Regions from separate parts of the Allobosea sp. MMO-172 genome, predicted to be linked through region 4. Evidence: riboswitches for the same ligand, from Rfam matches in the RefSeq annotation. Region 4 holds a riboswitch; each other region holds the start of a gene.
What was found. Region 4 has a riboswitch for thiamine pyrophosphate ahead of thiO (glycine oxidase ThiO). Riboswitches for the same ligand answer to the same signal wherever they lie in the genome.
Positions count from the first base shown of each region.

Region 1 (7,525 bases), on a different contig from region 4:
GATTGATCAGGATCGCGCCCGCTCCCGCCGCGACGGCCTCGACCTCGTCGGGATGGCTGGCCATCGAGGGCACCGCGCCGATGGCCAGCAGCATGTTGGCGGTGACGTTCTGCGCCACCGTATTGGTCAGGCAATGGATGCGCGGGCGGCGCCTGGCCACCCGCGCAAGGATCGATGCGACGCTGGCCGCGTCAAGCTTTTCGCTGAAACCGCTCATTCAGCAGCAGGTAGATAGATACTCCCGCCCTTGTCGAGGAATTCCTTCGATTTTGCGGCCATGCCTTCCACGGCCATAGCCTCGAGGCTCGCGCGCTCGTTGTCGCTCATCGCCAGAACCTCGGCGCGCAGATCCTGCGTGATCTTCATCGAGCAGAATTTCGGGCCGCACATCGAGCAGAAATGCGCGACCTTGTGGGCGTCCTTCGGCAGGGTCTCGTCATGGAACTCCCGCGCCGTATCGGGGTCGAGCGCCAGGTTGAACTGGTCCTCCCAGCGGAAGTCGAAACGGGCGCGGGAGAGCGCATCGTCGCGGATCTTCGCGGCCGGGTGGCCCTTGGCGAGATCGGCGGCATGGGCGGCGATCCGGTAGGTGATGACGCCGGTCTTGACGTCGTCGCGGTTCGGCAGGCCGAGATGCTCCTTCGGCGTGACGTAGCAGAGCATGGCGCAGCCATACCAGCCGATCATCGCCGCGCCGATGCCAGAGGTGATGTGGTCGTAGCCCGGCGCGATGTCGGTGGTCAGCGGTCCGAGGGTGTAGAAGGGCGCCTCGCCGCATTCGCGCAGCTGCTTGTCCATGTTCTCCTTGATCTTGTGCATCGGCACATGGCCGGGGCCCTCGATCATTACCTGACAGCCTTTGTCCCAGGCGATGCTGGTGAGCTCCCCCAGCGTCTCCAGTTCGGCGAACTGGGCGCGGTCATTGGCGTCGGCGATCGAGCCCGGGCGCAGGCCGTCGCCGAGCGAGAACGAGACGTCGTAGCGGCGCATGATCTCGCAGATCTCGTCGAAGCGCTCGTAGAGGAAGCTCTCGCGGTGATGCGCCAGGCACCAGCGCGCCATGATCGAGCCGCCGCGCGAGACGATGCCGGTGACGCGGGATGCCGTGAGCGGGACATAGGGTAACCTGACGCCGGCATGGATGGTGAAATAGTCGACGCCCTGCTCGGCCTGCTCGATCAGCGTGTCCTTGAACACCTCCCAATCGAGCTTGATCGGATCGCCGCCGACCTTTTCCAGCGCCTGGTAGATCGGCACCGTGCCGATCGGGACCGGCGAGTTGCGCAGGATCCAGGAGCGGATGTTGTGGATGTTGCGGCCGGTGGAGAGATCCATCACCGTGTCCGCGCCCCAGCGGATCGCCCAGACCAGCTTCTCGACCTCCTCGGCCGCGCCGGAGGTGACGGCCGAATTGCCGATATTGGCGTTGATCTTGACCAGGAAATTGCGGCCGATCGCCATCGGCTCCAGCTCGGGATGGTTGATGTTCGCGGGGATGATGGCCCGGCCGCGCGCGATCTCCTCGCGGACGAATTCCGGCGTGACGAATTCCGGCACGTTGGCGCCGAAGCTCTCGCCATCGGCATGGCGCTCCCGTGCGCCTTCCAGCATGGCGGCGCGGCCGAGATTCTCGCGATGGGCGACATAGATCATCTCGGGCGTGACGATGCCGGCCTTGGCGAATTCGTACTGCGTCGTCAGCTGGCCGGGCTTCGCCTGCAGGATCGGGCGCTCGGCCGGGCAGGCCGGCACGAGCTGCTCGGCCGAGATGTTGCCGTTATCGGCGGCGGTGACGGCGCGCCCCGCGACCTGCTCGAAGCCGCGCGCGTCGAGCCAGGCGCGGCGCGGCTGGATGAGGCCGGCATTGAGATCGATCTTCGCATCGGTCTCGGTGAAGGGGCCGGAGGGGTCGTAAAGGCGCACCGGCGGCTCGGCATCGGTCGTCAGCACGACCTCGCGGAAAGGCACGCGCATCTCGGGATGCTCGGGCGCGGCGACATAAATCTTGCGCGAACCGATGATCGGCCCGGTCGTCACGCTTTGCGGCGCGGTCTTGACGCTATTCTTCTGGGGTTTGGTGTGGGCATTCATCAGGGGATCTCCTCCTTGGTACAGGTCAGGAGATCCGGCGTCGAAGCGGTTCAAGCGCTGTGATGCGGGTGCAGGCCAAGGCTGCACCGCGTTCCAGTCCCTCCGCCGGTATGACCCGGATCAGGTTCGATGGGTTCAGCTTCGAAAGCCGTCTCAGCCCTTGCGGGCACCCCTCGGAACGCAGACGAGGTTAGGCGCAGCGCCGCCGCTTGGCAACGGGCTGTGCGAAGCTCCGATAGGACTGGAAGGAATGGCTCAGGCCGTGCGGTCGACCAGCGTGCCTTGCCCAGCCGGCAGCGTCGCTTGCGTCTGCTCGACGCTCTGCTGGAGCATGGCGACAAGGCCCTGCTCGGCCTGCGCATTCTGCTTGAGCATCTCGACCGACAGCGCCTGCCGGGTCGAGTCGGCCTGCATCGAGACGATGCTGGTGGCGAGGGAGATGGCGTCGCTCATGGCGGGCACGCTAACCCGGCAACCCTACCAAATCCTCAATCCGGTCCCTCAAGGTGCGATGATAGAGGGCAAGCGAAACAGGCGCAGGGAACGGCTGTTCCCTGCGCCTGTGGAAGAGCGGGGCCGCTTAGATCGCCATGCGTCCCATCGGACGCAGTGTGGCGATCAAGCTTTTGTCTTGGCATCGGATTTCTCCGAAAAGTGGATTCCACTTTTCGGTCCGATGCCTAAAGAGCAACCCCGTCCGGTCGTCACTGGTTCTGGCCGCTCAGCAGCGGCGTGATCCGCCGGAGCGTGACGCGCCGGTTTTCGCGGGAAGCATCCTGCGTGTTCACCTTCAGATACTGCTCGCCATAGCCCTGGGTCGTCAGGTTCTCCGGCGGGATCTGGAAGTCACGCGTCAGGATTTCCGCGACCGATTGCGCGCGGCGATCGGAGAGCGAGAGGTTGTCAACATCGGCGCCGACGGCGTCGGTGTGGCCCTCGACGAGGAAGACCTCGTTGGGCGAACGCTGCAGCGCGCGCTTCACCGAATCCGCGATCACCGACAGGCGTCGGCCCTGATCGGCCCCGACCTGCCAGGAGCCGGTGTCGAAATTGATCGTGTCGATATCGACGCTGCGCATGCGGGCGCGCAGGTCCGGCGAATAGCGGACCTCGTCCAGCGTGTAGCGGCGCGGAATCGCGGCGATCGGCGGGGCGGTGATCGTCTCGTAGATCAGGTCCTCGTCGGCCCGGTCCGCATCGACGATATAGCGCTCGCGCGGGATCGGCAGCGGCGGCGGCGGCAGCACCACGACATCGTCGGCGAAGCGCCCCGGACGGTCCCGCAGCGTATTGTCGATGATGATCACCTCGCGGTTGTCGCGGTCGATGCGGGTGCGGCGGATCAGCCGGCCCTCCTCGTCCGTGACGGTGACGATGCGCGTGCCGTCCGGCCGCTCGAAGATCGTGCGGTTCTCGCCATCGCGGCGCTCGGAGCGGCCCTGCCAGCCGAGATCGCGGAAACGCTGGTCCTCGTCGCGGCGGATGATGGCGCGGCCGTCATCGTCGCGGATGATGGTGCGGCCGGGCTCGCGGATGATGGTGACGTCACCCTCGCGCCGTTCCTCGCGGCGGCTCCGGATATCCTCGAAGCGCTGCGCGCCCTGCGCCGCCATGATGCCGCCGATGACGCCGGCACCGAGGCCGATCGCGCCGGCGACGCCCGGCGAGACGCCGCCGCGGCGGCCTTCACGCTGGGGCGGCTGGCCGGGAAGCCCCGCCGGAGGCTGGCCCGGAGCGAAGCCGGGCTGGCCGGGGGCAGGCCCGACACCGGGTTGCGGCGCCATGCCGGGCGCGCCGCCGGAGGGCAGGCCGGGAGCCGGGCGGCCAGGCTGGCCGGGCACAGCGCCCGCAGGCGGCGTAGGGGTCGGAGCCGTGGCGCCGGGCTGGACCGGAGCCGGAGCGCCGGGCGCACCAGCCGGAGGCGTTCCCGGAGCGGGGCGCGAAGGCTGGGACGGAGCTGTCCCAGCGGGGGGCGGCGGTGTCGGAGCGGCCGTTCCCGGCTGTGCCGGGGCAGCAGGCGCGCCAGGCTGCGGCGCCGCAGCCGGCGGACGCGGCTGGGACGGCTGGGCCGAGGGTGGGACGGCAGGCCCGCCGCGCGGAACGACGGAGGGCGGCGCGCCGGCGCCCGGCTGAGCAGGAGCTCCCGGCTGCGAGGGAGCGCTCGGTGCCGTTGCAGGCGGCGTTCCCGGCGGACGGGGCTGACCCGGCGCTGCCGAGGGCGGAACGGCGGGACCACCACGCGGAACCGCCGAAGGCGGCGCGCCAGCGCCCGGCTGGGACGGCGCACCCGGAGCCGTAGCGGGCGGGGGCCCCGGCGGGCGAGGCTGGGTCGGCGCAGCGGAAGGCGGAACGGCCGGGCCACGCGGAGCGGTGGCAGGCGGCGCGCCGGCGCCCGGCTGAGGCGCAGCACGCGGGGCCGTCGGCTCGACCGGCGGACGTGGCGGCGTCGGGCGGGCTGCCGGGGCTTCGCTGGGAGCGGGCGCTGCGCGGGGCGCGACAGGCGCCTCACGCGGCATGGCCGGGCGTTCGGGCTGCTGGCGCACCGCAGGCGGCTCGGCGCGCGGCTGCGGCGCGGGCATGGCGGGTGGTTGCGGCCGGGGAGCAGCCGGAGCGGGCTGCATCTGCGGCGGGCGCGGGGCTTGCGGCTGGGCGGGCGCCGCCGGGGCGGCAGGCCGTTCCGGACCGCGCTGCTGGCCGGGCTGTGCGCCTTGCGGCGGCTGCGGCCGCTGCCGTGGCGCGCGGGGATCATTGTCTCCGGCGGCGGGGGCCTGTGCGACCCGGTATCCGGCCTCGGCGAAGGCCTGCCCGGCTTGCGAAAGGACGAGGGCCGGCAGGACGGTCCCGACCAGCAACCAGCGTTTCGTGCGCATCTTTATTCCCGTCGTTCGTTTCAACGTACGGGTATCAGGCCCGTCATGGCCTGAACCCCCGATGAAGCGAAAACGGCGGGAATCGGGCAGCGGTTCCCTCGGGTCGGCGATCAGATACCGGCCTCAGCCTTCACATAGGCCGCGATCTCGGCATGGGTCGCGAACCAGCAATCGCCCTTGGCCTTGGCCAGACGGACCAGCTCCTCGACGATCCAGAAGCGCGAGCGATAGGTGATGACATGCGGATGCATGGTCAGCAGGAAGAGCCCTCCCTCGGCATAGGCCCCTTCGAACTCGCGGCGGAAGATGTCGAAGACCGCTTCCGGCGAGGTATAGGGCCTGAGCGCCTGGAAGCGGTTCATGCTGAGATAGGGCGCGTCGTCGCGGATCCACTCGACCGGCAGTTCGACGATTCCGGTCGGCTCCCCCTTCTCGACGATCTCATAGGGATCGTCATCGGCGAAGAGCGAGGAATCGTAGAGCAGGCCGAGCTCGCGCTCGATCGAGAGCGTCACGTCGGAAAAGTCCCAGGACGGGGTGCGCATGCCGACGGGCCGCACGCCGGTGACCTTCTCCAGCGTATCGGCCGAACGCAGGTGCAGTTCACGCTCGTTTTCGGGCGGCACCGCCGTGTTGACCTCGTGGATCCAGCCGTGGAGGCCGATCTCATGGCCGGCGCCGATGATGCGGCGCTGCTCCTCCGGATAGAGCAAGGCCGTGACGGCGGGCACGAAAAAGCTTGCCGGGATGTCCTGCCGCTTCAGCAGATCGAGGATCTTCGGCACGCCGACGCGGTTGCCGTACTGGCCCCAGGACAGGCGCCCGACCGACTTGCCGCCGTCGCGCAATTCATTGGTCTCGTGGTCGACGTCGAAAGAGAGCGCGACCGCACAGCGCGCGCCGTTCTTCCATCTGGCGGGCTTGAGGTTGCGGCCGGCGCGGACCTGCTCGACCTTGCCGCGCCAGACCTCTTCCGGCCATTGCCAGGGCAGGAGTTCGGATTGGGACATGAGGCTCTCCTTCTCAGGTTTTCTCGACAGCCAGTTTCACCGCGCCGTCATCCCGGCCGCAGCGCAGCGGAGCGCCGGGATCCATCGGAGGGCTCCGGCGCTCTACGATGGATCCCGGATCTACGCGGCTGCGCCGCTTGTCCGGGATGACGGCGCGTATTTCAGATGCGGTGTCGTCCTCAAACCACTGGCAATACCGGCACGGCGGCGAGCAGGCGCTTGGTGTAGTCGTGCTGCGGATGGTCGTAGACCTCGCCGGCCGGGCCGCTCTCGACGATCCGGCCGCGATACATGATCGCGACGCGGTCGCAGAGATGGCGGACGACCGAGAGGTCATGCGAGATGAAGATCAGCGTGAGATCCAGTTCCTGCCGGAGCCGGATCAGCAGGTTGATGATCTGCGCCTGGATCGAGACGTCAAGCGAGGCGACCGGCTCGTCGCAGACGACGACATCGGGCTGCATCGCCAGCGCCCGCGCGATGGCGACACGCTGACGCTGGCCGCCTGAGAACTGATGCGGGTAGCGATCCGCGAAATCGGGATTGAGCCCGACCGCCGCCAGCCATTGCCGGACGTAATCCCTGGCCTGTGCGCGCTCGATCAGGCCATGCGCCAACGGCCCCTCGGCGATGCTGTCACCGACCGTCATGCGCGGATTGAGCGAGGCGAAAGGGTCCTGGAAGATGGTCTGGACGCGCGTCGTGATCTTGTGCGGCGGCTCGCCCGCGCTCATCACAGGGGCACCGTCGATGCGGACCGTCCCACTGTCCGGCGCATAGATGCCGGCCGCGACACGCCCGAGCGTTGACTTGCCGGAGCCGGACTCGCCGACGAGGCCGAGCGCCTCGCCGCGCTTCAGCACCAGCGTGACATCGTCGACCGCCTGCACGACGGAAGGTGGCTTCGCCAGGCCGGCCTTCTGGGCGAGCTTGCGGAACAGGCCGGGCGTTCCGGCGAAGCGCTTGGCGACATGCTCGATGCGGACATAGTGCACGGCATCCGCGACGGCAGCCGTGGCCTGTTTCGTCGCGCGCGGCGGCGGCGCGACATCGGAACCGACGCCACCGGCGAGCAGCTTGCCTGGCTCGGAGCGCGAGGGCAGCGCGTCGAGCAGGGCCTGCGTATAGGGGTGCTGCGGATGGGTCAGTACGTCGAGCGTCGGCCCGGCCTCGACGATCTTGCCGTGGCGCATGACGCAGACATGGTCGGCCAGTTCTGCGACGACCGCGAGATCATGGCTGATCCAGATCAGCGCCGTGCCGAGCTCGGCGACCAGCTCCTTCATCTCGGACAGGATTTCGGCCTGCACGGAGACGTCGAGGGCCGTCGTCGGCTCGTCGCAGATGATCAGCTTCGGTCGGTGCAGCAGGGCGATGGCGATGGCGACGCGCTGGCGCATGCCGCCGGAGAACTGGTGCGGATAGAAATCGACCTTGGCCTCGGCATCGGGAATGCGGACCTGCGCCAGCGCCGCGACCGCGCGACGGCGGGCCTCGGCGCCCGAGACCGTCTCATGCGCTTCCAGCGCGAGCCTGATCTGCGTGCCGATGGTC
Region 1 covers NZ_JBBCUM010000006.1:84,342-91,866, reverse strand. The annotation lists gene WFK61_RS11185 (hydroxyethylthiazole kinase) at 1-217, opposite strand, end outside; gene thiC (phosphomethylpyrimidine synthase ThiC) at 214-2,091, opposite strand; TPP riboswitch at 2,171-2,275, opposite strand; gene WFK61_RS11175 (hypothetical protein) at 2,347-2,544, opposite strand; gene WFK61_RS11170 (OmpA family protein) at 2,796-3,932, opposite strand; gene WFK61_RS11165 (polysaccharide deacetylase family protein) at 5,072-5,971, opposite strand; gene WFK61_RS11160 (ABC transporter ATP-binding protein) at 6,151-7,525, opposite strand, start outside.
Region 1: linked by a shared signal. The riboswitch ahead of thiC (phosphomethylpyrimidine synthase ThiC) and the one ahead of thiO (glycine oxidase ThiO) in region 4 are both predicted to bind thiamine pyrophosphate.

Region 2 (7,525 bases), on a different contig from region 4:
ACGAGACCATCCGGGCCGGCACGTCGTTTAAGTCGTCGCTGCGCCTCTGGAGGACAATCTGCGCCTTGCGCTCGCACATGCGCGCGGAGACTGGACGGCAATCGTGCCGAACCCCGTCGCCCATGTGGTGCGCTGACATCTTGATCAGGTGGTCCGCCAAGAATCGAAGATGGATTTCCTACAGCCTCCTTGTGAGACGCCGATTGGGCCGGTTCGCTGGAGATCGGTGAAATGCGCCGACAACATCACGTCGTGCCGGCGCAAGGCCGTCAACCAGCAGCCTCAAGCCCCATCTGCCAGAAATCCGCTTCCAGCTGCGACGCCTTGCTGAAGAGGGCAGCCAGCTCGCCGAAACGATGCTCGGTCATGCTTCGCGCGGCAAGCCTGTCGAGCTGCTTTCGGGCGGCTGCGGCGACGTCCTGATACGCTTCGCCGGCATATTCGGCGATCCAGTCGCGGTAGGGATGCTCGGCCAGCGCAGCCACACCGTCGGGGGCAAGCGCATTGCCGATCTCGGCGTAACCGATGACGCAAGGTGCCAGCGCCACCTGGAGGTCGAGCAGATCTCCGGCCGCGCCGCAATCCAGCACGAAGCGCGTATAGGCGACCGTCGCCGGATGCTCCGGCGCGGCATCGAGCTCCGCGCGCGAAATCCCGCGGCGTGCGCAGAGCCGCACATGCAGCTCCGTCTCGTCCAGAATTGCAGCCAGCCCCATCTGCGCGGCGCGGATGTCGGCGATGGTGCGGCTCTTATAGGCGGCGAGCGCCCAGGCACGGGCGAACTGGATCAGGAACAGGTAATCCTGCACGAGATAGGTGCGGAACGCGGCTTCCGGCAGCGTGCCCTGGCCCAGCTGCCGAACGAAGGCATGGTCGACATAGCTCTGCCATTCGGGAACAGCGGCCTGCTTGAGACGATCGAAGACGTCCATGATCACTCCGCTGCCTCATAGGCGACATCGAAGAAGGCGAGTTCGAGCGAGACGGCCCGAAGGAAGAAATCCCGGCTGACCTCCGCTTCGGAGGGGCCGACGCGATCCAGCTCCGAGCGCAGGAAGGCGACGAAGTCGCGGAAGTCGGGATTGTCGTGCAGCGTGACCCATTCGGCATGGACGAAATTGTCTGGCAAGGGCCGCGGCGCGCGGGACGCCCAGTCAAGATAGAGCCATTCGGCGACATTCAGCACCGAAAGTGCCGCGGCATAGGAGCGGGTTTCCGCAGCTTCCCTCATGATCGCCTGGAAGCCTTTGGTGGGCGCTGCATCGGGAATGGCTTCGCGCTGCGCCTGCGTCACGCCCAATGCGTCGAAGGCGCGCAGGAAATAGGTGTTCTCCTCGCCCGACACCATGCCGACGAAACGGCCGAAGCGCAGCCGTGCATCGAAGCTATCCGCGGTGGCAATGGCCGCGCCGAGCAGCGTCAGGAAGCTGTCGAGGAAGCGGTGGTCCTGAACGAGATACGACGCCATGACCTCGTCGGAGATCGAGCCTGCGAGGAGTTCAGTGACGAAGCGGTGCTCAACGGCTTTCGTCCAGGCCGGCTCGCTGGCCTGCTTGAGCGTCTCGGTGAATCGTTCGGTCATGATGCTGCCCTTCCACGCTTGGCAGCGAGACCGCGGCTTTCCGACATGATGCAGCCTCGCGACGAGGCCGGCAAAAGGCAGGGCTGACAATTCCCATCCCTTCGCCGGCATGATCCGGATCAGGTTCGAAGGGTCACCGCGCTGCTCGCGCCAGCGGTATCTCAGCCCCTTGCGGGACACCCCTTGGTCCGGACATTTGTAGGCGAGACCAGAAGCAATGTCACCGAGGCATCTGCCGACGCCATTCGCGGCCCGAAAAATACGCTGTCCGATGCCGCTCCCGCGGGTTTCACGAGAACGCGGGATCGCTACGCGAGCGGTTAGCGGTGCCCAATGATCTCAAGCGTTCAGCGGGCGGCTCTGCGCTTGGCTTTTCCGAGGTGCGCCAACGGCTTGATAGTGGCGATCGCCCGGGAGCGCATGTCCACATCCCCGGGGCAAGGCTGGATCTCGCCAAGTTTCGAGCATTTTCGGTCTAGCTGAGCGGGATAACGCTTTGTTCGCAGTGGGTACTGCCGTGCCCCACCAGCACCATCGGCAGCCGCCGTAGCATGGATTCCGTGAACGGCATTCGGAATTCCCGATGCTGAAGATGCACTCTGAAATAGTTCTAAATCATTGTCATTGCAAGGAAATCCCTGCTCGTTTATCCACGGGCACCATGACGCCGAAGATCGGCTGAACGATTTGAACTTTGCCCTAGCCCTTGGTCGCCCTGGCTCATGACCTACGCCAGACCATTCCCTGACGGCTCACAGGAGCGGAGCCAGGCGCATCCAGCGATGCTGCCCGGCTGCCTGCTCCCTTGCGCCGCAGAGCCGGTGAAGGTGCGATGAGCTGGGACCTGCAGCAGCTGTTCGTGCGCTATGCCCGCGACATCAACCGCTTCCTGCGCAAGCGCGGCCACAGCCCCGAGACGGCCGAGGACCTGACGCAGGACACCTTCGTGCGCGTGCTCGCCGCGCCTCCGCCCGAAGCTGGGCTCAACCATAATCCCCGAGCCTATCTCTATCAGGTCTCGCGCAATCTCAGCATCAACCATCACCGGCGCGACGCGATCGTATCCTTCACGGACCTGCCGGCCGAGGATGCCGCGCAGATCGCCGACCCTGCGCCGTCGCCCGAGCGGATCGTCTATTCCCGCCAGTGCCTCGCGCAGACCCAGCAGGCGCTCGCGGAACTGCCCGAGCGCACCCGCCTGGCCTTCGAGATGCACCGGATCGGCGATTGCACGATCGCGGAGGTCGCCCGGGAACTCGGCCTGTCGAATGCCCGGGCCTGGGGGCTGATCCACGAGGCCTATCGCCATCTGCTCGCGCGGGTCGACGATCTCTGAAACCAGCCTGCCCTGCTGGTGAATTTTTCCGCCGCTCGTTTGTTATAGACGGTAGGCGTGTGTCGTCGGCCTTGGGCCGCGCCACGCCGAAGGATGACGGATGCGCGAAACGGAACAGGACCAGGACAGGCTGACCGACGAGGCGATCGACCTCGTGATCCGCCTGCAGAACGACCCCGCCAATCCGGTGGCGAGCGAGATGATGCGCTCGTGGCGGGCGCGCAGCCCGGCGCATGAGCGCGCCTGGGCGCGCGTCGCAAGGCTGCATGGCGCTGCCGGCAAGGTGCTCGCCGAGCATGGCGAAGGAGCCGAGCCGAATCGCCGGGCCCTGCTGCTCGGCGGCGTGCTCGGCCTCGGCGCTCTCGGCGCCAGCTATGCGCTGCTGCCGGAGATCCTGCTGCGGAACCGCGCCGACCATGCCACCGGCAAGGGCGAGACGCGGCTGCTCACGCTCGCCGACGGCACGAAGGCGACGCTCGGCCCCGACAGCGCGATCGCCGTCGATTATGGCGAAGCGCGCCGCAAGGTCGAGCTGCTGACGGGCATGTGCTTCTTCGAGGTGGCGCGTGAAACGTCGCGGCCCTTCATGGTGACGGCAGGCGATCTCGATGCGACGGCACTGGGCACCGCTTATGACGTCTCCTACGAGGCCGGCCTCGCTCAGGTCGCCGTCGATCGGGGCACGGTGCAGGCGGCCGCTCCCGGCCTTGCGCTGCCGGCCGGCCTGAGGCTGGAGGCCGGGGATTGGATGAGCTTCGATGCGTCCTCGAACCGGCTGGAGCGCGGCCGGCTGGAGGCCGGGCAGGTCGCCACCTGGCGCGACCGGCTGATCATCGCCGAGAAGGAGGCCGTCTCGACGCTCGTCGCGCGGATCGGGCGCTGGATACCGGGGCGCATCGTCATGGCCGATCCCTTCATCGGCTCCCAGCGCGTCAGCGGCCTGTTCGACCTCAGCGACCCCGTCCGCGCGCTCGAAGCGGTCGTTCATCCGGCCGGCGCGCGCGTCCGCCAGGTCTCCTCCTTCGTCACGATCATCTCCCCGCTCTGAAAAAATTCGCAGCGAGGGTGAAAATCCCGCGGCCCCGATTGTAACAGTGATGGGGCCGGCGCGACCCGCATGATCGGATGCCGCCATCCCCGTGACGTACAAGCACGGAGTTGTTCGGGATGGGGTTCGGGGCTGGAAATTCCACCGCCGCAGTCAGGCGGAGGGCAGCGCTGTTCGCGGCGTTGACGATCACGGCGCTCGCCACCGGTGTCGTCACGACCGATACCGGTGCCTTCGCCCAGAGCGCCGTCCAGTCGTCGTTCGACATCCCGGCCGGGCCGCTGAACCGCGCCCTGACCGCCTTCGGCCGCCAGGCCGGTATCCAGGTCACCTATCTCGCCAGCGTCGCGGCCGGCAAGACTTCGCCCGGCCTGTCGGGGCCGGCGACGCGCGAGCAGGCGATCGCCCGCATCCTGCAGGGGACCGGGTTGTCCTACCGCTTCACCAACGCCACCACCGTCGCGATCTCGCCGCAGGTCGCGATCACCGGCTCGGCCGCGGGCGCAGGCTCGCTGCAGCTCGACACGATCGAGGTCCAGGGACGCAACGAGACTGCCTGGGGGCCGGTCGACGGCGTGGTGGCGCATCGCAGCGCCTCCTCGACCAAGACCGACACGCCGCTGCTAGAGACGCCGCAATCGGTCTCCGTCGTCACTGCCGCGCAGGTCACCCAGCAGGGCACGCAAAGCATCGGCGAGGCGCTGCGCTACACGCCCGGCACCTATAGCGACATCTACGGGACGAACACGACGCGCGACCTCGTCCGCATCCGCGGCTTCTCGCCGAAATTCTATCAGGACGGACTGGTGCTGCCCTATGGCGTCGGCTCCCAGGGTACTCAGAGCGAGCCTTTCGGCCTGGAGCGCATCGAGGTCCTGCGCGGCCCCTCCTCCGTGCTCTACGGCCAGAACCCGCCCGGCGGCATCGTCAACATGGTGAGCAAGCGCCCGCTCGATGAGGCCCGTCGAGAGGTCTTCGTCCAGGCCGGCAGCTTCAGCCGCCTGCAGGCGGGCATCGACGTCAGCGGCCCGGTGACGGCCGACAAGAGCCTGCTCTACCGCGTCGTGGCCATGGGCCGGCAGAGCGGCACGCAGGTCGATTTCGCCGATAACGACCGCTCCTATTTCGCGCCGAGCTTCACCTGGAGGCCGACTGCCGCCACTTCGCTGACGGTGCTCGCCTCGGTCCAGCGCGACCGGACGGGCATTGCCGACCAGTATTTCCCGGCGGCCGGCACGCTCTACCCCAACCCGAACGGGCGCCTGCGCACGCGCACCAATATCGGCGAGCCCTGGCTCGACAAGCTCGACCGCAAGATCACCACGGTCGGCTATGCCTTCTCGCACGACTTCTCGAACAATCTCAGCTTCCGCCAGAATGTCGGCTACAACTATGCCGAGGTGTTCAACGCCTCGACCTATACGACCGGCATCCTCGCCGATAACCGCACCATCACGCGCCGTTTCAGCACGATCGACCGCACGCTGCGCTATTTCTCGATCGACAACCAGCTGATCGCGAAGATCGAGACGGGGCCGCTGCGGCACGAAATCCTCGTCGGCCTGGACCATCGCAATTCCAGCGAACTCGCGCTGAACGGCGGCGTCACCTCGGCGCCGAGCCTGAACATCTTCGCGCCGGTCTATGGCCGGCCGTTCAACGCCTACTCCTACAACCAGAACTACCGGGACTTCGTCCGTCAGACCGGCATCTATGCGCAGGACCAGATCCGCTTCGACAAGTGGCTGCTGACGCTGAGCGGACGCCAGGACTGGTCGAAAGTGGGCCGTGATGCCTATTTCCCGACCCGCTCCAAGACCCAGGCCGAGGACAGCGCCTTCACCGGACGCGTCGGCCTGAGCTACCTCTTCGACAACGGGCTTGCCCCCTATGTCAGCTATTCCACCTCGTTCGAGCCCGTCACCGGCGCGACCTCGCCGGCGCGCGGCTCGGAGGCGTTCCGGCCGACGGAAGGCGAGCAGTTCGAGGCGGGGGTGAAATACCAGCCAACCTGGTTCGACGGCCTGTTCACGGCCGCGATCTTCGACCTGCGCCAGACCAATGTCTCGACGACCGATCCGCTGGATACGCGTTACAGCGTCCAGACCGGCGAGGTGCGCGCCCGCGGCTTCGAGTTCGAAGCGCGCGCCAACATCACCGCGTCGCTCAGCGTCATCGGCTCCTACTCCTACACGGATACCGAGGTCACGAAGAGCAATGTGGCGGCGCAGCTCGGGCGCGTGCTGCCCTCGACGCCGAAGGACCAGGCCAGCCTGTGGGCGCAATACGCCTTCAAGGAAGGGCCGTTCAACGGCCTCTCGGTGGCCGGCGGCGTGCGCTATGTCGGCGCAACCTATGGCGATGCGGCCAATCTCTGGCGCGTGCCGGGCTATACCCTGGTCGATGCCTCGCTGACGCTCGACCTCGGCAAAATCTGGCAGCCGGCCAAAGGAGCCACCTTCCAGGTCAACGCCAACAACCTCTTCGACAAGGAGGTCGTGAACGTCTGCTTCAACGCCTATAGCTGCATGGTCGGCCAGCGGCGCACCGTGCTGGCGACTTTGCGCTACCAGTGGTGAAGCCGGTCGGACCGACCCGCCGCCAGGCCGTGCTGGCGCTTGCGGCGGCGGGCATCATGCCCACCGTCAAGACGCCCGCGGCGGCCGGCGAACCGGCGCGCGTCGCCTGTACCGACTGGACCGCCGCCGAGACGCTGCTCATGCTCGGCATCGCGCCGGCAGGCGTCATCGACAAGGCGGGATATGCCCGCACGATGGTGGAGCCCTCCCTGCCGCCGGCCGTGGTGGAGCTGGGGGCCGGCTGGGCCCCGAATATCGAGATGCTTCAGCATCTCGGGCCCGACTTCATCCTCGTCCCACAATGGACGGTCCGGCAGCCGCATTTCCCGCGGATCGCGCCCGTCGTCGTGCTGCAGAACCGCAGCACGGCGCTCGACGCGATCGAGACCGCCAAACGGCAATTGCCGGAACTCGCCGAGCGCTTCCGGGCACCGCGGTCTGCGGTGGAGATCGGCACGCGCTTCGACGCTGATCTGCAGGCGATCCGCGATGCTCGCGGTACCTGGGATGACCGGCCGATCGCCTATCTCAACCTCAACCCGGACGGTCGGAACGTCTCGATCGCCACGGCGACCTCGCTCTTCGAAGATGTGGCGCGCCGGCTCGGCCTGAAGAACGCATGGGGGCGGCAAGCGCATATCTGGTCCTTCTACGTGACGGGCGTGGAGCAATTGGCAAGCATTCCCGATGCGCGGCTGATCTATGCCGATCAGGGGCCGCGCACGGATGCGGCGCTGCGCCGGCTGGCGGAGAACCGGATCTGGAACAGCCTGCCGGCCGTGCGCGAGGGTCGGGTCACGCGCATCGCTGCGACCTATCCCTATGGCAGCCTGCCCACGGCCCTGCGGCTGGCGCGCATGCTCGCGGAGACCGTCAGCCGCCCTGCCCCGCCGCAGCCCGGACCGGTCTATGGCTGAGGTCGCGAGCGTGTCGCGGCCGGCCCTCCGTCCGCATCCCTGGCTTCTGGCCGTCCTGCTGCT
Region 2 covers NZ_JBBCUM010000006.1:233,567-241,091, reverse strand. The annotation lists gene WFK61_RS11825 (TenA family protein) at 270-932, opposite strand; gene WFK61_RS11820 (TenA family protein) at 935-1,582, opposite strand; TPP riboswitch at 1,662-1,776, opposite strand; gene WFK61_RS11815 (RNA polymerase sigma factor) at 2,415-2,918, shown strand; gene WFK61_RS11810 (FecR family protein) at 3,019-3,966, shown strand; gene WFK61_RS11805 (TonB-dependent siderophore receptor) at 4,086-6,545, shown strand; gene WFK61_RS11800 (ABC transporter substrate-binding protein) at 6,542-7,462, shown strand; gene fhuB (Fe(3+)-hydroxamate ABC transporter permease FhuB) at 7,455-7,525, shown strand, end outside.
Region 2: linked by a shared signal. The riboswitch ahead of WFK61_RS11820 (TenA family protein) and the one ahead of thiO (glycine oxidase ThiO) in region 4 are both predicted to bind thiamine pyrophosphate.

Region 3 (7,525 bases), on a different contig from region 4:
CGCTCCATATGCGCCTGAGAACGACTACGGCCTTGCCTTCGACGACCCGGCGCTCGGCATCGACTGGCGCCTGCCGCTCTCCGGCCTCACCCTCTCTGACAAGGACCGCAAGCATCCGCGCCTCGCCGAGATGCTGCGTTATTTCGACTGATGACACTTCGTATCGCCGTCACCGGTTGGACCGGCCAAGTCGTCTGCGCCATGCTGGAGCGCGTGCCCGTCGGCGTCGAGGTCATCGCGCTGCGCCGCCCGGACCTTGATCTCGCGGTGCCGAAGACGGTCGCGCCCGCCCTGCGTTCGGCCCGGCCCGATGTGATCGTCAACACGGCCGCCTATACGGCCGTGGACCAGGCCGAGAGCGAGCCGGAGCTCGCCATGCGCGTCAATGGCGAGGCCGCCGGCGAGGCAGCGCGCGCCGCCGCGGCGCTCGGCATTCCCGTGATCCAGCTCTCGACCGACTATGTTTTCGACGGCGCACTCGCCCGGCCCTATCGCGAGGATGACCTGACCGGCCCGATCTCGGCCTATGGCGCGAGCAAGCTCGCCGGCGAGCAGGCGGTCGCCGCGGCGACCGAAAACCATGCCATCCTGCGCACGGCCTGGATCTACAGCCCCTTCGGCAAGAATTTCGTCAAGACGATGCTGCAGCTCGCCGAGACGCGCGACGAGATCGGCGTCGTCTCCGACCAGGCGGGATGCCCGACCAGCGCGCTCGACATCGCCGACGCCATCTTCACGGTCGCGCGCAACCTGACCAGCCGGAAGGACGAGGCTCGCCTGCGCGGCGTGTTCCATATGAGCGCGACGGGCGAGGCCGTCTGGGCCGATGTCGCCGAAGCGATCTTCGCCGAGCGGGAACGGCAGGGCGGCAAGCCGGTGCGGGTCAAGCGCATCGCCACAGACGATTATCCGACGCCGGCCCGCCGACCGGCGAATTCCCGGCTCGATTGCGCCAAGCTCGCGCTTGCCCATGAGGTGCGCCTGCCGGAGTGGCAAAGCTCGCTCCGGCCATGCGTCGCGCGGCTGCTCAAGGATCAGGGCAAGGACCAGCAACGATGAAGGGCATCATCCTCGCCGGCGGCTCCGGCACGCGGCTGCATCCGATGACGCTAGCGACGTCGAAGCAGCTCCTGCCCGTCTATGACAAGCCGATGATCTATTATCCGCTCTCGACGCTGATGCTCGCCGGCATCCGCGAGGTGCTGATCATCTCGACGCCGCACGACCTGCCGAACTTCAGGCGCCTGCTCGGCGACGGTTCGGACTGGGGTATGAGCCTGACCTATGCCGAGCAGCCGCATCCCGGGGGGCTGGCGCAGGCCTATCTGATCGGCGCCGATTTCGTTGCCGGCGAACCGTCGGCCCTGATCCTCGGCGACAACCTCTATTACGGCCACAGCCTGCCGGAAATGATGGCGCGCGCGACCGCCCGCAGCAGCGGCGCGACCGTCTTCGCCTATCATGTCCGCGACCCCGAGCGTTACGGCGTGGTCCAGTTCGACAAGGCCGGCAAAGCGGTCTCGATCGAGGAGAAGCCGAAGGCGCCGAAATCGAGCTGGGCCGTGACGGGCCTCTATTTCTACGATGCCGAGGTGGTCGAGATCGCCCGAAGCCTCAGGCCGTCACCACGCGGCGAGCTGGAGATCACCGACGTCAACCGAACCTATCTGGAGCGCGGCATGCTCTCGGTCGAATCGATGGGCCGCGGCTTCGCCTGGCTCGATACCGGTACGCCCGACAGCCTGCTGGAGGCCGGCGAGTTCGTCCGCACGCTGGAAAGCCGGCAGGGCCTGCGCATCGCCTGCCCGGAGGAGATCGCCGCGCGGCAAGGCTGGATCCCCGCCGCGCAATTGACGCTGCTCGGCGAGAGACTCGCGAAGAGCGATTACGGCCAGTATCTCCTGCGCATCGCAGGCGATCTCGACCGGTAACGCCTCTCGCCGCTGGTTACACGCGCTTGTAGACGTCCTCGATGCGCACGATGTCGTCCTCCTCGAGATAGGAGCCGACCTGCACCTCGATGATCTCGAGGGGTATCTTGCCGGGGTTGGCCATGCGGTGGATGCAGCCGATCGGCAGGTAGATCGACTCGGTCTCGTGGACGATGATCGTCTCGTCGTTGCGCGTGACTTCGGCCGTACCGCGCACCACGACCCAATGCTCGGCGCGGTGATGATGCTTCTGCAGGGACAGGATGCCGCCCGGTTTCACCGTGATGCGCTTGACCTGATGGCGTCCGCCCACATCGACGGAGAGATACTTGCCCCAGGGCCGGTGAATCTCGCGGTGTGCATTCGCCTCCGGCTCGCCATTGGCCGCGACGAGCGCCACCAGCTCCTTGACCTTGTCGGCCTTGGCCTTCGGGGCGACCAGCACGGCGTCGCGCGTCGCGATCACCGCGACATCGTCGAGGCCGATCACCGCGACCAGCCCCTCGTCGGCGCGCACGAGGTTGTTCGAGCCTTCGAGGACATAGCCCCGGCCCTCGACGACATTGCCGCTCGCATCCTTGTCCGAGAGGTCCCAGACCGCCGACCAGCCGCCGACATCCGACCAGCCGAAATGCCCGGCAATGACGGCCGCCTTCCGCGTGCGCTCCATCACGGCATAGTCGATCGAAGTCTTCTTGGCCGCTCCGAAGCTCGTGGGCTCGAGAAGCTGGAAATCGAGATCCGGCTTCGTCCCGGCGACCGCCTCGACGACCGGCGCCAGCACCTCCGGCTCGAAGGCCTCGATCTCGGCGCGCATCGTCGCGGCATCGAAGATGAAGTTGCCGGAATTCCAGAAATAACCGTCGAGCAGATACTGCGCCGCCCGCTGCGCATCCGGCTTCTCGACGAAGGCCGCGACGGCGCGCGCCTCCTCGCCGAGAGCCTCGCCCGGCTGGATATAGCCGTAGCCGGTCGCGGGATGGGTGGGCGGGATGCCGATGGTCACGATGCGGCCCTGTGCGGCGATCTCGCCGGCTTTCCGGCAGGTCTCGACGAAAAGCCCGGCATCGCGAATGACATGGTCGGCCGCAAAGACGCCGACGATCGCCTGGCTGTCGCGCTTGAGGGCGATCTCGGTCGCGACGGCGACGGCGGCGGCCGAATCGCGCCGCATCGGCTCCAGCACGATCTCCGCCGAAAGACCCAGCGCCTGAAGCTGCTCAAGCACCGTGAAACGGTAATCGACATTGGTGATGACGATCGGCTCGGCGAAAACCGAGTGGTCGGAGAGCAGCCTCATCACCCGCTGAAAGGTCGAATCCCGCCCCAGCAGCGGGATGAACTGCTTCGGCATCGTATCCCGCGACACCGGCCACAACCGCGTCCCGGCGCCGCCGCACATCACGACAGGTATGATCTTCGGCGCCATCTCAAAGCCACTCCGCCTTGCGCAACGCCTTCATTCGAACAGCGCGCATGTCCAGTATCGCAACGTAACGGCACCGCTTTACGGGAAGGTGTATGCGGCGCCCGATCGACGGGTTTGGTAGCGAAGTCCTTAAGGAGACGGGCAGGCCCGCGCTGCCGCCTCGGCCGCTACGACGATCGATCGTCCGGGGCATCGGTTCAGGCCGCGGTCTCGGCGTGCCTGCCCTCCGGGGCGTCGATGCCACGGCCGACATCGGCATAGGTGAAGCCCTTGGCGCGGACCTGCTCGGCTCGATAGACATTGCGCAGGTCGACGAGGACGGGCGCCGCCATCGCCGCCTTGACGCGGTCGAGATCGAGCGCGCGGAAGATGTTCCACTCGGTCACGATCACCGCCGCATCCGCGCCGGCCACGCATTCATAGGCGTCGCGGCAATAGGTCACGCCGGCCGGCAGCACCGCCTTGGCCTGCTCCATCCCCTCCGGATCATAGGCTCTGATCGTGGCGCCGCCATCCTGCAGGGTCGTGATCACAGCGATCGAGGGTGCGTCGCGCATGTCGTCGGTGTTCGGCTTGAAGGTCAGGCCCAGCACCGCGATCGTCTTGCCCCGCACCGAGCCGCCGCAGGCCGCCACCACCTTGCGGCCCATCGCCCGCTTGCGCTGGTCGTTCACCGCCGCGACGGTCTCGACGATGCGCGACGGCGTGCCGTAATCCTGCGCCGTCTTGATCAGGGCGAGCGTGTCCTTCGGGAAGCAGGAGCCGCCATAGCCCGGGCCGGCATGCAGGAACTTCGAACCGATGCGGTTGTCGAGGCCCATGCCACGCGCCACGTCCTGGACATTGGCGCCGACCTGCTCGCAGAGATCGGCGATCTCGTTGATGAAGGTGATCTTCGTCGCCAGGAAGGCGTTGGCGGCATATTTCGTCAGCTCCGCCGTGCGGCGGCCGGTGTTCAGGATCGGCGCGTTGTTGAGATAGAGCGGCCGGTAGATATCGGCCATCGCGGCCCGCGCCCGCTCGTCATCGGTGCCGACGACGATGCGGTCCGGCCGCTTGAAATCCTCGATCGCGGCGCCCTCGCGCAGGAATTCCGGATTGGAGACCACGGCGAAATCGGCATCGGGCCGGAGCTCCCGGATGATGCGCTCGACCTCGTCGCCGGTGCCGACCGGAACCGTCGACTTGGTCACGATCACGGTGTAGCCGCGCAGCGCCTGCGCGATCTCGCGGGTGGCGGCATAGACATAGGACAGATCGGCGAAGCCGTCGCCGCGGCGCGAGGGCGTGCCGACGGCGATGAAGACCGCATCCGCCTCGGCCACCGGCCCGGCGAGATCGGTGGTGAAGGACAAGCGCCCCGCCGCCGCGTTGCTGCGCACGAGCTCGGACAGGCCTGGCTCGAAGATCGGGATTTCGCCGCGCTTCAACGCCGCGACCTTGCTCTCGACCTTGTCGACGCACACGACGTCATGTCCGAAATCCGCAAAGCAGGCCCCGGAGACCAGGCCTACATAGCCCGAGCCAACCATCACGATCTTCATCGGTTTCTCCCTGGGGCTGACCCATCATGGCAAGCCGAGGATTGCTGTTCGCAGCTGCGGCATAGCGCAATCACCGGAAAATCGGAATTGGCTTCTTCTCGACGGGCCTGCCCTGGCCCCGCCCCCGGCTGCGATATCGCGGCCGTTATCGCTTGACAGCAGGGCCCACCGCTCGTCATCTGCATCCGTTCCCAGGGGGGCCTCGCTAGGAGGCTGAGATTCCGCCGGCCGGGCTTTCGAGCCTCAAGCAACGCGGTGACCCTCCGAACCTGATCCGGATCATACCGGCGTAGGGATGCGGGACATGCGGCCACCCAAGGCCCTGATTCCAGCTTGCGCCGATGATCCTGTTGCGATCGACGCTTCCGGCTTGTCCGTCGGCGCCGGAACGGAGTGGGCTTTCAAGTGACGCAAGCCGAGATCATCGCGGCGCTATTGGCGTTCATCGCGCTTCCCGATGCATCGGAAGCCGAATTCGAGACGATGGCGCTGAAGGTCTTCGCCTATCAGTTCCGCAACAACGAGCCCTATAAGCGTTTCTGCCTGCAGCGCGGCCGCACGCCGCTCTCGGTGAAGCGCTGGCGCGACATCCCGGCCGTGCCGATCACCGCCTTCAAGGACCTGACGCTGAGCTGCAGCCCGCCTGAAGCCGCCAGCCACGTCTTCATGACCAGCGGCACGACACAAGGCATCCGCGGCCGCAGCTATCACCCGACGCTCGACGTCTGGAGGCGCTCGATGCTGGTGAATTTCCGGGCGCGCTTCATGCGTGGCCGCGAACGCATCCGCATGGGCATCCTCTTCCCCGACGAGGCGGAGCTGCCGAACTCTTCGCTCGCCACCTATCTCTCGCTCGCCAAGCGCGAATGCGGCACGCCGGCTTCCAAAACCTTCATCGATGCTGCCGGTCTCGACCTCGACGGCCTTCTGTCGGCGCTCGCCGAAGCCGAAGCGAGCGGCGAACCCTACGCCCTGCTCGGCGCGAGCTACTCCTTCGTTCCCGTGCTGGATGCGCTCACGGCAAGCGGCCGGCGCTTCGCCCTGCCGGAAGGCAGCCGCATCCTCGATACCGGCGGCTTCAAGGGCCAGTCGCGCGAACTGGGGCCCGACGAATTCTATGACGGGCTCAGCGCCGCCTTCGGCGTGCCGCGCTCCACTTGCATCAACATGTACGGGATGACCGAGCTGAGCTCGCAGCTCTATGACGACGGCAACGCCACCTGCCCGTCGGTGAAATCCGGGCCGCACTGGATTCGCAGCCGCGTCGTCGATCCGCTGACCGGCGCCGACCTGCCCGAAGGCGAGCGCGGTGTGATCGTCCATCACGACCTCGCCCATTTCAACTGCCTCGCGGCGATCCTGACCGAGGATGCCGGCGAGATCGTGCCGGGCGGCTTCAAGCTGCTCGGCCGCGTCGATGGCGAGGCCTCGAAGGGCTGCTCGGTCGCGATCGCCGAATTCCTCGCAGCGGCACGAGGCTGAAGCCGGTGATCGAGCATGCGGGCCATCTGCCGGGCCTGAACGCCAGGACTTTGCGCTGGCGCGAGGTCCGTCACAGCGCCTGGGGCGAGAGCGCCACCATCGCGCTGCCGGAGCTGGACGAGGCGCAGGCGGCGGCGCTCTGCACGCATGTGCGCGACAACGCCCGCGCCCGGCTGAAACGGATGGAGACCGCCCGCATCGTCGCGGCGATCGACGGCGCCGTCGCGCGGCTGCTCGACCGTGAACACCCATTGCGGCGCAAGGCCGAACATTTCCTGCCCATCGTCACGGGCTATGACCGCGAGACCGTCAGGCTCGGCCTGACCGGCTATCTCAAGACCTTCCGCAAGCCGCAATTGCTGCGCTTCCTCGCCGAGGATTTCGCCAATCCCGGCGTGCTCGACGGCTTCCAGCCGACACCGAAGAGCGGCTATCTGCGCGCCCATGGTCCGGAGCTGCTGCTGCATGTCTGGGCGGGTAATGTCCCGGCGCTCTCGCTCTGGAGCCTGATCTGCGGATTGCTGGTCAAGGCCGGCAGCATCGGCAAGCTCGCCTCGGCCGAGCCGCTGACGGCGGGCTGGTTCGCGAGCCTGCTTGCCGAGATCGATCCCGAGATCGGCGAATGCCTCGCCATCACCTGGTGGAAGGGCGGCGAGGCGGCAGCCGAACCGATCTTCCTGCGCGAGGCCGACACCGTCATGGCCTATGGCGGCAACGAGACACTGACGGCGCTGCGCGCGAAGCTACCGATCACCACCCGCTTCCTGCCGCATGGCCACAAGATCGGCTTCGGCGCGATCGCCCGTGAAGCTCTCGACAGCCGCAAGGCGCCTGCGCTGGCCCGGCTCGCGGCTCACGACGTCATCCGCTACGAGCAGCAGGGTTGCTATTCGCCGCAGATGCTCTTCGTCGAGCGTGGCGGAAAAGTGAGCCCTGCGGAGTTCGCCCGCTATGTTGCGCAGGAGCTCGGCGCCCTCGCCTCGCGCCATCCGCGCCGGGCTCTCTCGCAAGGCGAAGCGGCCTCGATCGCCGCATGGCGTGGCACTCAGGAAACCCGCGCGATGGACGGCACCGCGGAGCTTCTCGGCGAGCCATCCGATCCCTGGAGCGTCGCCCATGTCGAGACAGCGGAAGCCCTG
Region 3 covers NZ_JBBCUM010000001.1:651,985-659,509, forward strand. The annotation lists gene rfbC (dTDP-4-dehydrorhamnose 3,5-epimerase) at 1-151, shown strand, start outside; gene rfbD (dTDP-4-dehydrorhamnose reductase) at 151-1,059, shown strand; gene rfbA (glucose-1-phosphate thymidylyltransferase RfbA) at 1,056-1,931, shown strand; gene WFK61_RS03120 (mannose-1-phosphate guanylyltransferase/mannose-6-phosphate isomerase) at 1,948-3,360, opposite strand; gene WFK61_RS03125 (UDP-glucose dehydrogenase family protein) at 3,558-4,904, opposite strand; TPP riboswitch at 5,088-5,217, shown strand; gene WFK61_RS03130 (LuxE/PaaK family acyltransferase) at 5,310-6,386, shown strand; gene WFK61_RS03135 (acyl-CoA reductase) at 6,392-7,525, shown strand, end outside.
Region 3: linked by a shared signal. The riboswitch ahead of WFK61_RS03130 (LuxE/PaaK family acyltransferase) and the one ahead of thiO (glycine oxidase ThiO) in region 4 are both predicted to bind thiamine pyrophosphate.

Region 4 (7,525 bases):
TCTACTCCGCAGCCTGCCGCTTGTCGAAGAAGCGCTCGCACGCCTCGGCGACGCGCGCGACGGAGGCGTCGTCCACGTCGAGATGGGTCACCCAGCGCAAGGTGCCGTAACGCCCGCTGACGGCGATGCCGCGCTCGCGCAGGAATGCGGCGAACGCTGCGGTATCGAGCGCCTTCGGCGCCATGAACACCATATTGGTGCGGGCAGGTCCGGCTCCGAGTTCCGGAAAGCGTCCCAGCACTTCGGCGAGTGCCGCAGCGCGCCGGTGATCCTCGCCAAGCCTGATGACATTGTGTTCCAGCGCGTAGATCGCGGCCGCCGCGATCACGCCGGTCTGGCGCATGCCGCCGCCGAGCATCTTGCGGATGCGGCGGGCTTTCGCGATGAAATCCTTCGGGCCGACGAGGATGGAGCCGATCGGCGCACCCAGCCCCTTGGACAGGCAGAGCGACACCGTGTCGAACTGCCCGGCGATCCAGCTGGCGTCGCGATTGCTCGCCGCTGCCGCGTTCATCAGGCGGGCGCCGTCGAGATGGGTGGCGAGCCCGCGCGAACGGGCGAGCCCGGTCGCGGCCTCCAGGTAGGCATCGGGCAGGACGAGGCCGTTGAAGGTGTTCTCCAGCGCCAGGAGCCGCGTCATCGCGAAGTGGAAGTCGTTCGGTTTGATCGCATTGGCGATGGCGTCGAGCGCGATCGTGCCGTCCGGCTCGTTGGGCAGGGGCTGCGGCTGGATCGAGCCGAGCACGGCCGCGCCGCCGCCTTCCAGCCGATAGGTATGCGCCATCTGGCCGACGATATATTCCTCGCCGCGCTCGCAATGGGCCATCAGCCCGGCGAGATTGGCCTGCGTGCCGGTGGGGAAGAACAGGGCGGCTTCCTTGCCGAGCCGCTCGGCGGTCATGGCTTCCAGCCGCTTGGTCGTCAGGCAATCGTCATAGACGGCGTCGCCAACCTCTGCCGCCGCCATGGCGGCGCGCATCCCGTCGCCGGGGCGCGTCACCGTATCCGAGCGGAAATCATCCACGATCATCGATCCGATCCTTGCGGGCTGTATGGCCACACTACCCGGCACGCGCCCGCGCCATCATGCAAAATTGACGGGGGAGGGCTCAGCATTCCGGCAGGTTGACCGCGAGCCCGCCGAGGCTGGTTTCCTTGAAGCGCTCGTTCATGGCTTCGCCGGTCTGGCGCATCGCTTCGATGCAGTTGTCCAGCGGCATGAAATGCGAGCCGTCGCCGCGCAGCGCCAGCGATGCGGCTGCGACCGCTTTGATCGCGCCGATGCCGTTGCGCTCGATGCAGGGCACCTGGACGAGACCGGCAGCAGGGTCGCAGGTCATGCCGAGATGGTGCTCCAGCGCGATCTCGGCCGCATTCTCGATCTGGGCGGGAGTGCCGCCGAGCACGGCGCAGAGCCCGGCCGCGGCCATCGCGGCGGCGGAGCCGACCTCGCCCTGGCAGCCGGCCTCGGCCCCGGAGATCGAGGCATTGTGCTTGATCAGCCCGCCGATCGCCGCCGCTGTTAGCAGGAAATCGGCGACCTTCTCCGGTTCGGCGCCGACGCAATGGTCGAGATAGTAGCGCAGCACGGCCGGCACGACGCCGGCGGCGCCGTTGGTCGGCGAGGTCACGACCCGGCCGCCGGCCGCGTTCTCCTCGTTCACCGCCATGGCATAGACGCTGAGCCAATCCGTCGAGGCATGCGGCTGGGCGCGGTTGGCGAGCTTTTCCGCCGCCAGCTGCTGATGGATGCGCGCCGCTCGGCGCCGCACGCGCAGGCCGCCGGGCAGTTCACCCTCCTGGCTCATGCCGCGTTCGATGCAGTCGTTCATTACCGACCAGAGCCGGGCGAGGCCGTTCTCGACCTCTTCCGGTGACTGGCGGTGGATCTCGTTGGCGCGCTTCATCTCCGCGATGGAAAGGCCGCTTTCCCGGGCCATGCGCAGCATCGATGCCGCATTGGCGAACGGGTAGGGCCAGGAGGCGGCTTCCGTCGTTGCGGCCGGCGCCTCGCGCTCCTGCGCCGTCACCACGAAGCCGCCGCCGATCGAGTAATAGGTCTCGGACAGGAGTTCCGTCCCGGCGGAATCGCGGGCGCTGAAGACGAGCCCGTTGGCATGGCCGGGCAGGGGCGGCCCGTAGTCGAAGACGATGTCCGTCGCGGGGTCGAAGACCAGCGGCGGCAAGCCGTCATGGCGCAGGAGATGGCTGCGGCCGAGCTCGTCGAGCTGACGTTCGGCGGCATCGAAATCGAAGGCGGCCGGCGTCCAGCCGAGCAGGCCGAGCGCCACGGCGCGGTCCGTGGCATGGCCCTTTCCGGTGAAGGCGAGCGAGCCGTAGAGCGTCGCGCGGACGGCCGCGGCGCGGTCGCGCGACGGGTCCTGTCGCAGCAGCGCGAGGAAATGCCCCGCCGCCGTCATCGGTCCCATCGTATGCGAGGACGACGGACCGATGCCGATTTTGAAGACGTCGAATACGCTCAGGAACATTCCCGCCCCCTGTCGAACCGTTTTTTATGCGGAGTGCGAAACCCGGAAGGATTTCGTCACGCCGTCACGCTTTGGATCGCCTGCATCCGAGCCCAGGCCATCGCCTATTTCGATGGCATGACGGGCGGTGAAAGGGAATGTCCGAGCGGGGCGCTTGTCGTCACATCTCTTTTGCCGGGACAAGCGCTGCGCCGCCGCTTCACGCACTGTCGGCCGGATACGCGCCGAGCTTTCCGGCCCAGCCGCGGACGGCCCCGGCCATGGTCCCGAGATGATCGGCGGCGGAGAAGCCGGATATCCGCTTGCGCGGCTTCAGGTCGTGATCGCCGTCTTCCAGCCAGAGCAGATCGATGGCTGGCGAAAGCGCGTAGGTCGAGACCTCCTCGCGGGTGCCGAATTCGTCGCGCGTGCCCTGCACGATCAGGGCCGGCGTCTTCAGATCGGCGAGATGCGCGGTTCGCAATTGCCCGGGCTTGCCGGGCGGATGGAAGGGATAGCCGAGGCAGAGCAGGCCCTGGATCCGTCCGGCATCCAACAGGGAATCGGCCACCATGCTGGCGACGCGCCCACCCATCGACTTGCCGCCGATGACGAGCGTGCCCCTGGCGCCGAGCGCCTCGATCGCGGCGAGATATTCCGGATTGAGCTTCTCGGCCTTTGGCGGCGGTGTGCGTGCGGTTCCGGTTCGCCTTGCCGCCATGTAGCCGAACTCGAAGCGTGCGACGCGAAAGCCGGCCCCGGCCAGCGCCTTGGCCGCCGCCGTCATCGATGCCGAGTCCATCGGCGCGCCGGCTCCGTGCGCCAGCAGGATCGTGATTGCGGCCTGCTCGGGGCCATCGAACAGGAACATCGGCTTCAGGTCCCGCAGAACGTCGCCAGCACGCGCTCATGCAAGGCCGGTGGCCGCGCATAATCCTCACGGCCGGGCTGGATGTCGAACGGCCGGGCGAGGACCTCCAGCAGCGTCTCGAACGGCGCAAGATCGTTGCGCTCGACGGCGGCCTCGATCACCGCCTCGACCTGATGGTTGCGCGGGATATAGAGCGGGTTGGCGCTGAGCATCGCAGCTTGCCGCGCCTCCGCCGGCGCCGCCTCTCGCAGCAGGCGCTGGCGCCATCGCTCTTCCCAGGCGTCGAAGGCGGAAGGATTGGCGAAGAGGCTGCGACAGGCATCGGCATCTCCCGCCGGGCCGGCGGCCTCGCTCAGCCGGCGGAAGACCAGCGTGAAATCGGCTTCGCCCTGCTGCATCGCCTCAAGCAGCGTCCTGATGAGATCGACATCCTCCGCTTCCTCGGACGCAAGGCCGAGCTTCCGGCGGAGCCCGGCGATCAGATGGGTCTGGAATTGCGGATCGAACCGGTCGATCGCCTCCTGCGCGATCGCCACGGCCTTGTCCTGGTCCTGCGCCAGCAACGGCAGCAGCGTCTCGGCGAAGCGGGTCAGGTTCCAGCGGGCGATCGGCGGCTGATTGGCATAGGCATAGCGGCCGCGCTCGTCGATCGAGCTGAACACGGTCGTCGGGTGATAGGTGTCCATGAAGGCGCAGGGGCCGTAATCGATGGTTTCGCCGGCGATCGACATGTTGTCCGTGTTCATCACGCCGTGAATGAAGCCGATCGTCATCCATTGCGCGATGAGCGCGGCCTGCGCGGCGATCACTGCTTCCAGCAGGGCGAGGTAGCGCCCGTCGCCCGTGCAGGCTGGATAGTGCCGGATGATGACATGGTCGGCGAGCAGGCGCAGGCCCTCGTGATCGCCCCGCGCGGCGAAGAACTGGAAGGTGCCGATCCGGATATGGCTGGAGGCGACGCGGGTCAGCACGGCACCGGGCAGCAGCGTCTCGCGCCGGACGGAATCGCCCGTCAGGACGACGGCCAGCGCCCGCGTCGTCGGCACGCCGAGCGTCGCCATCGCCTCGCTGACGATATACTCGCGCAGCACCGGGCCCAGCGCGGCACGGCCATCGCCCCGGCGCGAGAACGGGGTCGGGCCCGCGCCCTTGAGCTGGATATCCTGGCGCCTGCCGTTCCGGTCGACGATCTCGCCCAGCAGGATGGCGCGCCCGTCGCCGAGCTGCGGGCTGAAGCCGCCGAACTGGTGCCCGGCATAAGCCGTGGCGATCGAAGCGGCGCCCACGGGGACGTCATTGCCGGCCAGCATCGCCACGCCGTCCGGGCTCTTCAGCCAACCCGCGTCGAGCCCGAGCTGCGCCGCCAGCGGCTCGTTCAGCCGCAGCAGCCGCGGCGCGGGAACCGGCGTCGGGGCGACCGTGGCGTAGAAGCGCTCAGGCAGGCGCGCATAGGAATTGTCGAAGGGGATCGCGACCATCGACCATAGATATACCCGGCAGGCCACGGCGCAACATCGAGGAGATTGAGGCGGACGTGGTGAACTGGCGGTGCGCTCGCCCCTGGAAGTCCGCGACGGCAAGCGTACGATTCTTTTCCTTCCGGCGGACTTTTGAACCGGGTCTGCGCCGGCGTGGATGCTCCTCAGCCCCGTGGCGGGTCGGGTGCTGCGGCAATCAGGACGCGCAGCTGACGCAGCTTAAGCCGTTGGGCTCTCGGCAGAAATCGCAAAGGCGGGAAAAGGAGTGGCGGAGACGGAGGGATTCGAACCCTCGATACCCTTGTGGGGTATGCTCATTTAGCAAACGAGTGCCTTCAGCCTCTCGGCCACGTCTCCGGCGAGAGGCTCTATGCCCGATTGCCGAGGCGTTTGACAAGCCTCGTCGGCAACTTCCTTCTCACTGTCTGTGCATGCGTGTGGTCTGCACGAGCGATCCCTCCCGTGTGAAGGGAGGGCGCAACCGGTTTCCCTCGTGCTAGGGCGGCATCTTCCGCAAAGGAGCTGTGCGCCGGCTTGCCTTGCCCCTCTGCCCGGCAGCCACTAGATTGGGCCCGTCCGTTGGGGTGCCGAGAGGCTGAGAGGCGCGGGTTTGCGCCAACCCATCGTACCTGATCCGGGTAATGCCGGCGAAGGGAACGGTCTTCGGCTCGCAGATATTCCGCTCGTGCCCCAGGCCGCTGCCTTTCCGGGAGCAGGGAAGAGCATGACGGCGCAACGCCTTCAGTCAGGCTTGAATGTCGCGGTGGTCGGCGCCGGCGTGGTCGGTTTGGCCTGCGCCACCGAATTGCTGGCGCGCGGCGCCAGCGTGACCGTCCATGAGCGCGGCCCCCACATCGGCGCCGCCGCCTGTTCCTGGTATGCCGGCGGCATGCTGGCGCCCTGGTGCGAGGGCGAGAGTGCCGAGGAGCCTGTGATCCGGCTTGGCCAGCAGGCGGCCGCCTGGTGGGAGCGCCATGCCGGCGGCGTCGCCCGCAACGGCACGCTCGTCGTCGCACCCAGCCGGGATCGTTCGGAATTGCGCCGCTTCGGCCAGCGCACCAGCCATTTCGAGGAGATCGACGGCGAGGCCATCGCCGGTCTGGAGCCCGACCTCGCCGGACGATTCTCGCGTGGGCTGTTCTTTGGCGGGGAGGGACATCTCGACCCCCGCCGCGCGGTCGCTGCGCTCGCCGAGCGGCTCATCGCCAACGGCGCCGTCATTCAGTTCAACAGTGCCGCCGAGCCCAGCGATCTCGATGCCGATATCGTGCTCGATTGCCGGGGACTGGCGGCGCGCGATGTCCTACCGGATCTGCGCGGCGTCAAGGGCGAGATGCTGCTGCTGCGCAGCGACGATATCAGCCTGTCGCGGCCGGTCCGGCTGCTGCATCCGCGCATCCCGCTCTATATCGTGCCGCGCGCGGATGGGCTGTTCATGGTCGGCGCGACGATGATCGAGAGTGGCGAGCGCCGCCGCATTTCCGCCCGCGCCATGCTGGAACTGCTCGGCGCGGCCTATGCGCTGCATCCGGCCTTCGCCGAGGCAGAAATCGTCGAGATCGGCACCGATGCCCGCCCGGCTTTCCCCGACAATCTGCCGCGGCTGACGCGTCGCGGCCGGGTGATCCATGTCAACGGGCTCTATCGCCACGGCTTTCTGCTCAGCCCCGCCATGGCGCGGATGGCGGCCGATGCCGTGCTGAACCCGCAAGCTAGACCGGAGATGCTGCATGACCTTGCTGCTTAACGGCGCGCCGCAGGAGATCGTGGCCAGGACGCTGGCCGAGGCGCTGGCCGAACTGGGCTATGGCGGCCGCATCGTCGCCACCGCGGTGAACGGTGATTTCGTGCCGGCCCGCAAGCGCGCCGAGACAGCCCTGAACGAGGGCGACCGCATCGAGATCGTCGCACCGATGCAGGGAGGTTGAGATGGCATCCTTCTACGGCTTCGAGCCCGAGAACCCGCTTTTCCTCGGCACGGCGCAATATCCGTCGCCGGCGATCCTCGCCGAGGCGGTGAAGCGCTCCGGTACCGAGGTCGTCACCGTCTCGCTGCGCCGGGAATCGTCAGGCGGTGCCGGTCAGGCTTTCTGGGCGCTGATCCGCGAGCTCGGCGTCAAGGTCCTGCCGAACACGGCCGGCTGCCACACCGTCAAGGAGGCGGTCACCACCGCGCAGATGGCGCGCGAGGTCTTCGGCACCGACTGGATCAAGCTCGAGGTGATCGGCGAGGACGATACGCTCCAGCCGGATGTGATCGCGCTGGTCGAAGCCGCGCGCATCCTCGCTGACGACGGCTTCAAGGTCTTTCCCTACACCACCGAGGATCTCGTTGTCGGCGGGCGTTTGCTCGATGCCGGCTGCGAGGTGCTGATGCCCTGGGGCGCGCCGATCGGATCGGGCAGGGGGCTCAACAATCCCTATGGCCTGCGCAGCATGCGCCAGCATTTCCCGGATGTGCCGCTCGTCGTCGATGCGGGCATCGGCCTGCCCTCCCATGCCGCGCAGGCGATGGAGATGGGTTATGACGGCATTCTGCTCAACACCGCCGTCGCCAAGGCCGGCGATCCCGCCGCGATGGCCGAGGCCTTCGCGCTCGCCATCCGCGCCGGCCGGCAGGCTTTCGCCGCGCAGCCGATCGAGGCGCGTGACATGGCCGCTCCCTCCACGCCCGTCATGGGCAAAGCCTTCCTCGCCTGAAGGGCATG
Region 4 covers NZ_JBBCUM010000013.1:53,194-60,718, reverse strand. The annotation lists gene ltaE (low-specificity L-threonine aldolase) at 2-1,030, opposite strand; gene WFK61_RS18740 (L-serine ammonia-lyase) at 1,110-2,489, opposite strand; gene WFK61_RS18735 (alpha/beta hydrolase family protein) at 2,689-3,348, opposite strand; gene WFK61_RS18730 (protein adenylyltransferase SelO) at 3,345-4,817, opposite strand; tRNA gene WFK61_RS18725 (tRNA-Ser) at 5,084-5,174, opposite strand; TPP riboswitch at 5,388-5,490, shown strand; gene thiO (glycine oxidase ThiO) at 5,569-6,564, shown strand; gene thiS (sulfur carrier protein ThiS) at 6,548-6,745, shown strand; gene WFK61_RS18710 (thiazole synthase) at 6,747-7,517, shown strand.